2 regions of the Microbacterium sp. LWO13-1.2 genome follow, and region 2 is predicted to be linked to the other one. Evidence: riboswitches for the same ligand, from Rfam matches in the RefSeq annotation. Region 2 holds a riboswitch; the other holds the start of a gene.
What was found. A riboswitch is a leader RNA that binds a small molecule or an ion and turns the genes downstream of it on or off. The one in region 2 is predicted to bind FMN.
Positions count from the first base shown of each region.

Region 1: linked by a shared signal. The riboswitch ahead of MRBLWO13_RS16160 (6,7-dimethyl-8-ribityllumazine synthase) and the one ahead of ribD (bifunctional diaminohydroxyphosphoribosylaminopyrimidine deaminase/5-amino-6-(5-phosphoribosylamino)uracil reductase RibD) in region 2 are both predicted to bind FMN.

Region 1 covers NZ_CP151634.1:3,355,994-3,360,391, forward strand. Annotated here, with positions in the region: gene MRBLWO13_RS16150 (ATP-binding protein) at 1-1,074, shown strand, start outside; gene MRBLWO13_RS16155 (response regulator) at 1,071-1,772, shown strand; FMN riboswitch at 1,796-1,939, shown strand; gene MRBLWO13_RS16160 (6,7-dimethyl-8-ribityllumazine synthase) at 1,952-2,386, shown strand; gene MRBLWO13_RS16165 (NAD(P)H-binding protein) at 2,430-3,179, opposite strand; gene MRBLWO13_RS16170 (FMN reductase) at 3,272-3,916, opposite strand; gene MRBLWO13_RS16175 (LLM class flavin-dependent oxidoreductase) at 3,916-4,398, opposite strand, start outside.
Region 2 covers NZ_CP151634.1:3,767,946-3,772,343, forward strand. Annotated here, with positions in the region: gene MRBLWO13_RS18065 (hypothetical protein) at 1-381, shown strand, start outside; gene MRBLWO13_RS18070 (transcriptional regulator) at 378-674, shown strand; gene MRBLWO13_RS18075 (DNA-formamidopyrimidine glycosylase family protein) at 802-1,665, shown strand; FMN riboswitch at 1,720-1,864, shown strand; gene ribD (bifunctional diaminohydroxyphosphoribosylaminopyrimidine deaminase/5-amino-6-(5-phosphoribosylamino)uracil reductase RibD) at 1,915-2,967, shown strand; gene MRBLWO13_RS18085 (riboflavin synthase) at 2,967-3,596, shown strand; gene ribA (GTP cyclohydrolase II) at 3,593-4,398, shown strand, end outside.

The sequences.
Region 1 (4,398 bases), 410 kb from region 2:
GATGCGGCGACGCGCGCGCTCGAACCGTACGTCCTGGACGTGGCAGACACCGCCGGCCTCGACTTCATCACGGTGATGACGCCGGACGGGGTGCGCGTCACGCACCCGGACCCCGACCAGATCGGCGGTCAGTACCTGGGAACGATCCCCGCAGCCCCCGCGTCGCGCACGGAGGTGTTCACCGGCACCCTCGGACCCTCTGTGCGGACGATCGTGCCGATCCTGTCCCCGGAGGGCGGAGATCTGCTCGGCTGGGTCGCGGCCGGCGTGACCGTGGAAACGATCGCCGAGACCCTGGTGCGGCGCCTGCCGCTGTCGCTCGGCATCGCTGTGTCGGTGCTCGCGGTCGGAGTGATCGGTGCGTGGCTCGCCCGCCGCTTCACGCGGCGCATCGCCGGCGACCTCCCGCCCGGACAGCTGCGGGATGCCGTCTCGTCCTACGAGTCCATCCGGACGCTCGGTGAGGCGTTGCGCGCGCAGACCCATGAGCATGGCAATCGGATGCACACGGCCGTCGCGCTGCTGGAGCTCGGCCGCACCGAGGAAGCGATCGAGATCCTCACCGAGACGTCCCGTCAGAGCCAGTCCCTCGTCGACCAGGTCACCGCTCGCCGCCACGGCGACCCGGCCGTCGGCGCACTTCTGCTCGGCAAGGCGTCTCAGGCCAAGGAGCGGGGCATCGACTGGCGTGCGCAGATCGCGCCGGACGCCCCGCGTTCATCGCTCTCCACGGTCGACAGCGTCTCGGTGCTGGGCAACCTCATCGACAACGCCATGGATGCCGCCGCCGAGGCCTCCGATCGGTGGGTGGAGGTGTCCCTGAGTCGTACCGAAGAGGGCTCGTTGCTGATCGGAGTCTCCGACAGCGGCGCCGGAGTGCCCGAGGGTCTCCGCGACCAGATCTTCACCCACGGTTTCTCCACGAAACCGTCCGGCGTGCAGGGACGCGGCGTCGGACTCGCGCTCGTCCGATCGGTCGTCACGGAGGCGGGCGGGTCTGTGCGGATCACCGACGATCCGACCACGTTCCTGATCTCGCTGCCCGCCGCCTCGTCCGGACGGAGGAAGGCATGATCCGCACCCTGCTCGTCGACGACGATCTCCTGACCCTGGAACTTCACCGCGACTACATCGGACGCCTCGAGGGGTTCGCCGTGGTCGGCGAGTGCACAGGCGCCAGAGCGGCGCTGACGGCCGTGCTCGACCACTCGGCCGGCCGTCCGGTCGATCTCGTCCTCCTGGATATGACGATGCCGGACGGGTCAGGCCTGGACGTTCTCCGCACACTGCGTGCCCGCTCGGCCGCGGTGGACGTCATCGCCATCACCGGGGTGAGAGATGCCGAAGTCGTGCGTCAGATGGCGGCTCTCGGCGTCTTCCAGTACCTGGTGAAGCCCTTCACCTTCGCGACGTTCCGAGAGCGCCTCGAGCAGTATCGCGTCTACCGGACTCAGTCGCAGTCGACCGATGGAGAGGCGACTCAGGCCGAGATCGACGCTCTCCTCGGCGCAGCCAGGCCGACCGGATCGATCCCGATCCCGAAAGGCCTGTCCCCTGGTTCTCTGGAGAGCATCACTGCCGCGATGCGGTCCTCCGACGCGCTCTCGGCGAGTGAGGTCGGCGAGATGCTCGGCATGTCGCGCGTCGCGGCGCGACGCTACCTCGAGCACCTTGTCGCCGAGGGGACACTGGCACGCTCGGCACGCTACGGCGCCCGCGGGCGCCCGGAGACCGAGTACCGATGGAATCGGAGCAGTGGTCCGGCGCACTAGAACGGCACTGGTAATCTCGTGCCGTATGTCCTCAGGGCGGGGTGAGATTCCCCACCGGCGGTGACGCGGCTCGTCCGCGAAGCCCGCGAGCGGACTCCATGGTGGAGCCTGCAGACCTGGTGCGATTCCGGGGCCGACGGTCAGAGTCCGGATGGAAGAGGACGAAAGGAACGATCATCATGTCCAGAATCGCCATCGTCGCTGCCGAATGGCACGCAGAGATCGTGGAGCAGGCCGTTGCATCCTTCGGCGCTCGGCTCGCGTCGCTCGGCTTCGAAGACGTCCGGGTGATCCGCGTCCCCGGCGCTTTCGAGATACCCCTGCACGTGCAGCGGCTGGCTCGAAGCGGAGACTACGACGCCATCGCGACCTGCGCTCTCGTGGTGGACGGCGGCATCTACCGTCACGACTTCGTCGCGTCCGCGGTCGTCGACTCCCTGATGCGCGTGCAGCTGGAGACGGATGTCCCCGTGTTCTCGGGTGTCCTCACACCGCACAACTTTCATGAGCACCAGGAGCATCGGGACTACTTCGCCCGGCATTTCGACCTGAAGGGCCGCGAACTGGCGGATGCCGTCGCGAAGACCCTCGCGAGCCTGTCCTCGATCGGCTGACGCCGGCCGATCGATGCGGGCGGCTCACACACCGTCGCAGTGATCAGCGCTGCGGCTGCGAGGCGAGCCAGTCCGAGAACGTCACCGATCCCCGGTCGGCATCATCATCGGGAAGCAGACTGCCGTCTCGCATCGCACGTCCGAACGCGCCGGGAAGGGCGATCGCCGGCATCCACCCGGTGAGGCCGGTGTGGCGCGCCCACGACCTCATCATCTCGACGAGATCCTCCTCACGCGGGCCGGCGAGGTCGCGCGCGCGACCCGCCGGTGCCGCTTCAGCGAGGTCCACGAGCCGCTGCGCGACCTCGATGACCGAAACGGGCTGCGTGCGCATCCGCACCGCGAGATGCAGCGGCCCGACAGCGGCGCGTCGGTGCATCTGTGCCGCGAAGTCGTGGAACTGCGTCGCCCGCAGAATCGTCCAGGGCGTCTGGCCGGATTGCACTGCCTGTTCCTGCGCGAGCTTGCCTGCGTAGTACGCGTGGGGTGCACGATCGACGCCGACGATCGAGAGGGCCACGTGATGCCCGACTCCTGCGCGCTGTCCGGCGGCCAACAGCTTCGCCGTCGTGGCGGTGAAGAAATCCGTCGACGTCCTGGCGCTCTGCGTGACGACGCTGAGCGCGTCGACCACGACATCCGTGCCCTCGAGCGCCGCGTCGAGGCCCGACCCGCTGCGCACGTCGACGCGGTTGCCCCTGGTCAGCACACGGACGCGGTGGCCGCGTTGCTGCGCCACCCTCACGACCTCCGTGCCGATGATGCCCGTGCCGCCTGCGACTGCGATCTCCATGCGTCTCCGATCGATGTGGGTACTCGGTCCATTCTGAACCCGTACCGAGCATGATCTGTACCGAGCGCGTCAGGAAATCGCAGTCGACAGACTCACTCCCCTGCGAGACCGCCCAGCATGTGTCCGAACGAGCGACCTTCGCCGAGGTAGGTCGACGGATCGTAAGGATCCACGACCACGCTCGGCTGTCGACGTGCGATCGCGTCGGCGAGTTCTCGTGCACCCTTCTCGACGCGCTTCGCGAGCGGTGCGACGTCGTCGCCCGCCCCGCCCCAGTCGCTGGACGCCGCGAACACACCGGTCGAGACGGGCTCGGCGTGCAGATATGCGAACAGCGGACGGATCGCGTAGTCGATCGCGAGGGAATGACGTGCGGTCCCGGCATTCGCGCCGATCAGCACAGGCTTGCCGACGAGGGAGTCCGGATCGAGCACGTCGATGAACGACTTGAACAGGCCCGAGTAGCTCGTCGAGAAGATCGGCGTGACTGCGATCAGCGCATCCGCGGAGATCACGGTGTTGATCGCGGTCTCCAGTGCGGGCGGCGCGAATCCGGTGAGCATGTTGTTCGTGATGTCGTGCGCGTAATCGCGCAACTCGATCACGTCCACGCTCGCCTCGATGTTCTGAGCGGCGAGGGCCTTCAACGTCTCCGCGGCCAGCCGATCCGCCAGCATCCTGGTGGACGACGGGTTGGAGAGCCCCGCCGAGACGACGGCGATACGACGAGTGGTCATCAGGCGTCCTTCCGGCCGAGGCCGAACGCCGCACCGGCCGGTGCCGGGGTGTCCTGATAGGGCGAGTCGCCGGTGAGGTTGTCCCCGCGGTTCGCACCGGGGCGCGCCTGACGGGTCGGTCCGTCGCCGAACTCCGCCTTGACGCGGGCAGCGTGGGTCGGAGCATCCGGAACGTTCGCCGGGCGGTCCTTCGCGAGCTCCTTGCGCAGCACCGGAACGACCTCGGATCCGAGGATGTCGAGCTGCTCGAGCACCGTCTTCAGCGGGAGGCCCGCGTGGTCGATGAGGAACAGCTGCCGCTGGTAGTCGCCATAGTGCTCGCGCATCGCGGCGTAACGGTCGATGACCTGCTGCGGCGATCCCACCGTCAGCGGGGTCATCTCGGTGAAGTCCTCCATGCTCGGGCCGTGACCGTACACCGGCGCATTGTCGAAGAACGGCCGGAACTGGTTCACCGCATCCTGAGATTTCGCACTCATGAA
Region 2 (4,398 bases):
GTTCGGCGCATCCGCACTCCACGCTGGTACTTCTGGTTGGTCGGCGCACTCGTCGCCCTCCTCGTTCTCATCGTCGGCCTCGGAACGGGCACGTGGTGGTTCCTGCCCGCGATTCTCGGCGTGCTCGTGGCCGACCTGGCCGTGATCGGCGCGCACCGCCGAGTGACGGGCACCTCTGTGCCTGGCCGGGCATGGCCTGCGTGGCTCTGGGCGTGGGCAGCGGTACTCGCCGCCTTGCCGGTGCTCGCGGCCGCGGCGCTGCACCTCGCGGAACGCCCCTCCTGGACCATCCTCCTCACCGCCCTCGCCGGAGGCATCGCCGCCGGCCTCGGCTCTGCCATCCTCAATCGCCGGTGGGAAGCGTCTCGGGTCACACCGTGACGGAGCCGCAGTTCGATGAGATCGTGCACGCGCCGCAGCGTCTGCGCATCCTCGCGATGCTCGATGCGATCCCTGGCGAGGTCGAGTTCGCGGCGCTTCGGGATGCGCTCGGCGTCGCCGACTCTGTCGTGAGCAAGCATCTGAAGGTTCTCGCCGAGGCGGATTATGTGTCGATCCACAAGGCCGCGACGTTCGGCAGGCAACGCACATGGGTCAGACTGACCGCGCGGGGAGGTGGCGCCTACGCGGCGCACGTCGCCGCGCTCCGCGCGATCGTGTCGCCGGAAAGCTGAGCGCGCAGGCGCCAGGACCCGAGGATCCCCGGTGGGCGAGCGACCCGGCCCAGTCCTTATGGGCCCCAGGATGCCGAGGGCGCACAGACCGGGTGACAGTGTCGGATGCCGATGACAAGATGAATCCATGCCGGAGATGCCGGAAGTCCAGGGCCTGACCGATTTCCTCGGCGAGCGCGCCGTCGGGCGCACGATCTCTCGCGCGACCGTCTCCGCGATCTCCGCGCTGAAGACCTACGATCCGCCGATCACCGCGCTGCAGAATGCCGAGATCACCGCATCCACGCGCCTGGGCAAGTTCGTCGTGCTGTCCTGTGCAGGCGACCTGCATCTCGCCTTCCACCTCGCCAAGGCCGGCTGGTTGCGCTGGTACGAGACCGTGCCCACCACGCTGATCAGGCCGGGGAAGTCGCCGATCGCGTTGCGCGTCGCGCTCGACGACGGCAGCGGCTTCGACCTCACCGAAGCCGGCACGAAGAAGTCGCTCGCCGTGTACGTGGTGCGCGACCCGCAAGACGTTCCGGGGATCGCTCGACTCGGACCCGACCCCCTCGATCCGAGCTTCACCCTCGACGTCTTCGCAGGGCTGCTCGAGGGTCGCCGGACACAGATCAAAGGACTGCTGCGAGACCAGTCGGTCATCGCCGGCATCGGCAACGCCTACTCCGACGAGATCCTGCATGCGGCTCGTATGTCGCCATACGCCAACGCCGGGAAGCTGAATGCCGAAGAGGTCGAACGCCTCTTCGCAGCGATGCAGACCACTCTGCGGGATGCGGTGGCCGAAGCATCCGGAAAACCACCGGCCGACCTCAAGGACGCCAAACGTCGAGGCATGCAGGTGCACGCCCGCAGGGGCGAGACATGCCCCGTCTGCGGAGACACCGTGCGCAGTGTGTTCTTCGCCGACCGCTCACTCGAGTACTGCCCCACGTGCCAGACCGGCGGCAAGCCTCTGGCCGACCGCCGACTGTCACGACTGCTGAAATGACCGCGATACCGGGAATGAAATCCATTCAGACGCGTTGACTACACTCAGAGCAACAACGTGCTCCGGGGTCGGTGAGAATCCGAACCGGCGGTGACAGTCCGCGAGCGTCGAGGGAAACCGAGGCGCTGACCCGGTGAAATTCCGGGACCGACGGTGATGCGAGGGAGACCTCGCTAGTCCGGATGGGAGGCAGCACGAGGCGCCAGCGCGTCTTCTGCCACCCCCGGAGCCTCATCGAAGGACAGACGGATGGCAGTGAACGAGGCAGAACGCACGGCGATGAGTCGCGCGCTCGAACTCGCCTCCCTCGGCCCCCGCGGCGCGAACCCGCAGGTCGGCGCCGTCATCCTCTCCCCCACAGGCGAAGTCCTCGCCGAGGGCTGGCACCACGGCGCGGGCACGCCGCACGCCGAGGTCGATGCCCTCTCCCATCTCGCACCCGGTGCCGCTCGCGGAGCGACCGCTGTCGTCACGCTCGAACCCTGCAACCACACCGGGCGCACCGGCCCCTGCTCCGTCGCCCTCATCGAGGCGGGCATCTCCCGTGTCGTCTACGCCGCAGCCGATCCCGGCGCCGAATCCGGCGGTGGAGCGGAGAGACTTCGCGACGCCGGTGTGTCTGTGGATGCCGGTGAGCAGGCCGATGCCGCTCGCGATCTCATCGCCGACTGGCTGACCGCTCAGCGACTCGGACGGCCGCAGATCACGGTGAAGTGGGCGCAGAGCCTCGACGGGCGTGCCGCCGCCGATGACGGCACGAGTCAATGGATCACGGGCTCTGCCGCCCGCGCCGACGTGCACCGGCGACGTTCCGAGGCCGACGCGATCGTGGTCGGCACCGGCACGGTCATCGCCGACGACCCCGCCCTCACCGCGCGCATCGGCGAGACGCTCCACCCGAACCAGCCGGTCCCCGTCGTCATCGGCTCACGCACCACTCCGGCAGACGCCGCACTGCGCCGCCACCCGCACCAGCCCCTGTTCTACGACACCAGGGATCTGCACGCCGTCGTCGCAGATCTGCATGCCCGCGGCATCCAGAAAGTGTTCATCGAGGGCGGACCGACGCTCGCCAGCGCGTTCATCGCGGCCGACCTGGTCGATCAGGTTCTCGTCTACCTCGCACCGGTGCTGCTCGGCGGCCATCGCCTCGCGCTCACCGACATCGCCGTCCCGACGATCGCCGCGGCTCGTCGCCTGACGATCGACGAGTGGTTGCCGCTCGGCGCCGACGTGCTGGCGGTCGGTCACCCGACGCCATCCTCCGGCGAGGACAAGAACGAGAACGAAGGAGCCAGCTGATGTTCACCGGAATCATCGAAGAGATCGGCGAGATCACCGCCATCGCACCGGCCGGCGACGGCTGGAGACTGACCGTTCGGGCTCCGAAGGCAGCTGCGGACGCGGTGCACGGCGAGTCGATCGCCGTCTCCGGCGTGTGCCTCACCGTCGTGGGATCGACGGCAGAGACGTTCGACACCGACGTGATGAAGCAGACGCTCGACGTCGCCGCGATCGGCGGAGCAACGGTCGGGACCCGCGTCAACATCGAGAAGGCGATGCCGGTCGGCGCGCGACTCGGCGGACACATCGTTCAAGGGCACGTCGACGGAACGGGCGTCGTGCTCGAGGTGCGCCCCGGCGCCCAGTGGAGCGTGCTGCGGATCAGCCTCCCCGCCGATCTCGCGCCGCTCGTCGTCGACAAGGGGTCGATCTCCGTCGACGGCACCTCTCTCACCGTGAGCGCGGTCAGCTCGCCCCCGACGCCCGAAGCCTGGTTCGAGGTCTCCCTCATCCCGGAGACCCTCGTCGCGACCACACTCGGCTCGCGCGCGGTCGGCGACCGCGTCAATCTCGAAACCGACATCCTCGCCCGGCACGTCGAGCGCCTGCTCGCCTTCCGGTCTGCACAGGAAGGAGGCTCGCGATGAGCCTTGCCACCATCCCCGAGGCGCTCAACGCGCTGCGCGCCGGACGCCCCGTCCTCGTCGCCGACGATGAGAACCGCGAGAACGAGGGCGACGTCATCCTCTCAGCCGAACTCGCCACCCCGGAATGGGTGGCGTGGACGGTGCGCTGGTCGTCGGGCTTCATCTGCGCGCCGATGCCCGCGGATCTCGCAGACAGCCTGAACCTGCAGCCGATGGTGGAGTCCAATGAGGACTCCCGCTCCACCGCGTACACGGTGAGTGTGGATGCCGCGGAAGGCGTGACGACCGGCATCAGCGCTTCGGATCGGGCGCACACGCTGAACGTGCTCGCGAATCCGGCGTCGACGCCGACCAGCATCATCCGCCCCGGTCACGTCCTGCCGCTCCGCGCCGTCGACGGCGGCGTGCGCGAGCGCAGCGGTCACACCGAGGCCGCCGTCGAACTGATGCGCCTCGCCGGGCTCCGTCCGGTCGGCGCCATCGCCGAGGTCGTCGCCGAGGACGGCAGCATGATGCGCATGCCGGGACTGATCGAGCTCGGCGAACGCGACGGCATCCCGGTGATCACGATCGAGCAGCTCATCGCGTATCTCAACGAACACGACCCGCGAGACGAGGTGGCGCACAAACGCAAGAGCCGTCGCGTCAGCCTGCGCGCCGATGCCACCGTCCCGACCACTCACGGCACGTTCCGCTTCCTCGCGTACAAGGACCGCGTGACCGGCACCGACCACATCGCCGTCGTCTCGGGCGAACCGACCGAGACGGCGCTGGTGCGCGTGCACTCCGAGTGCCTGACCGG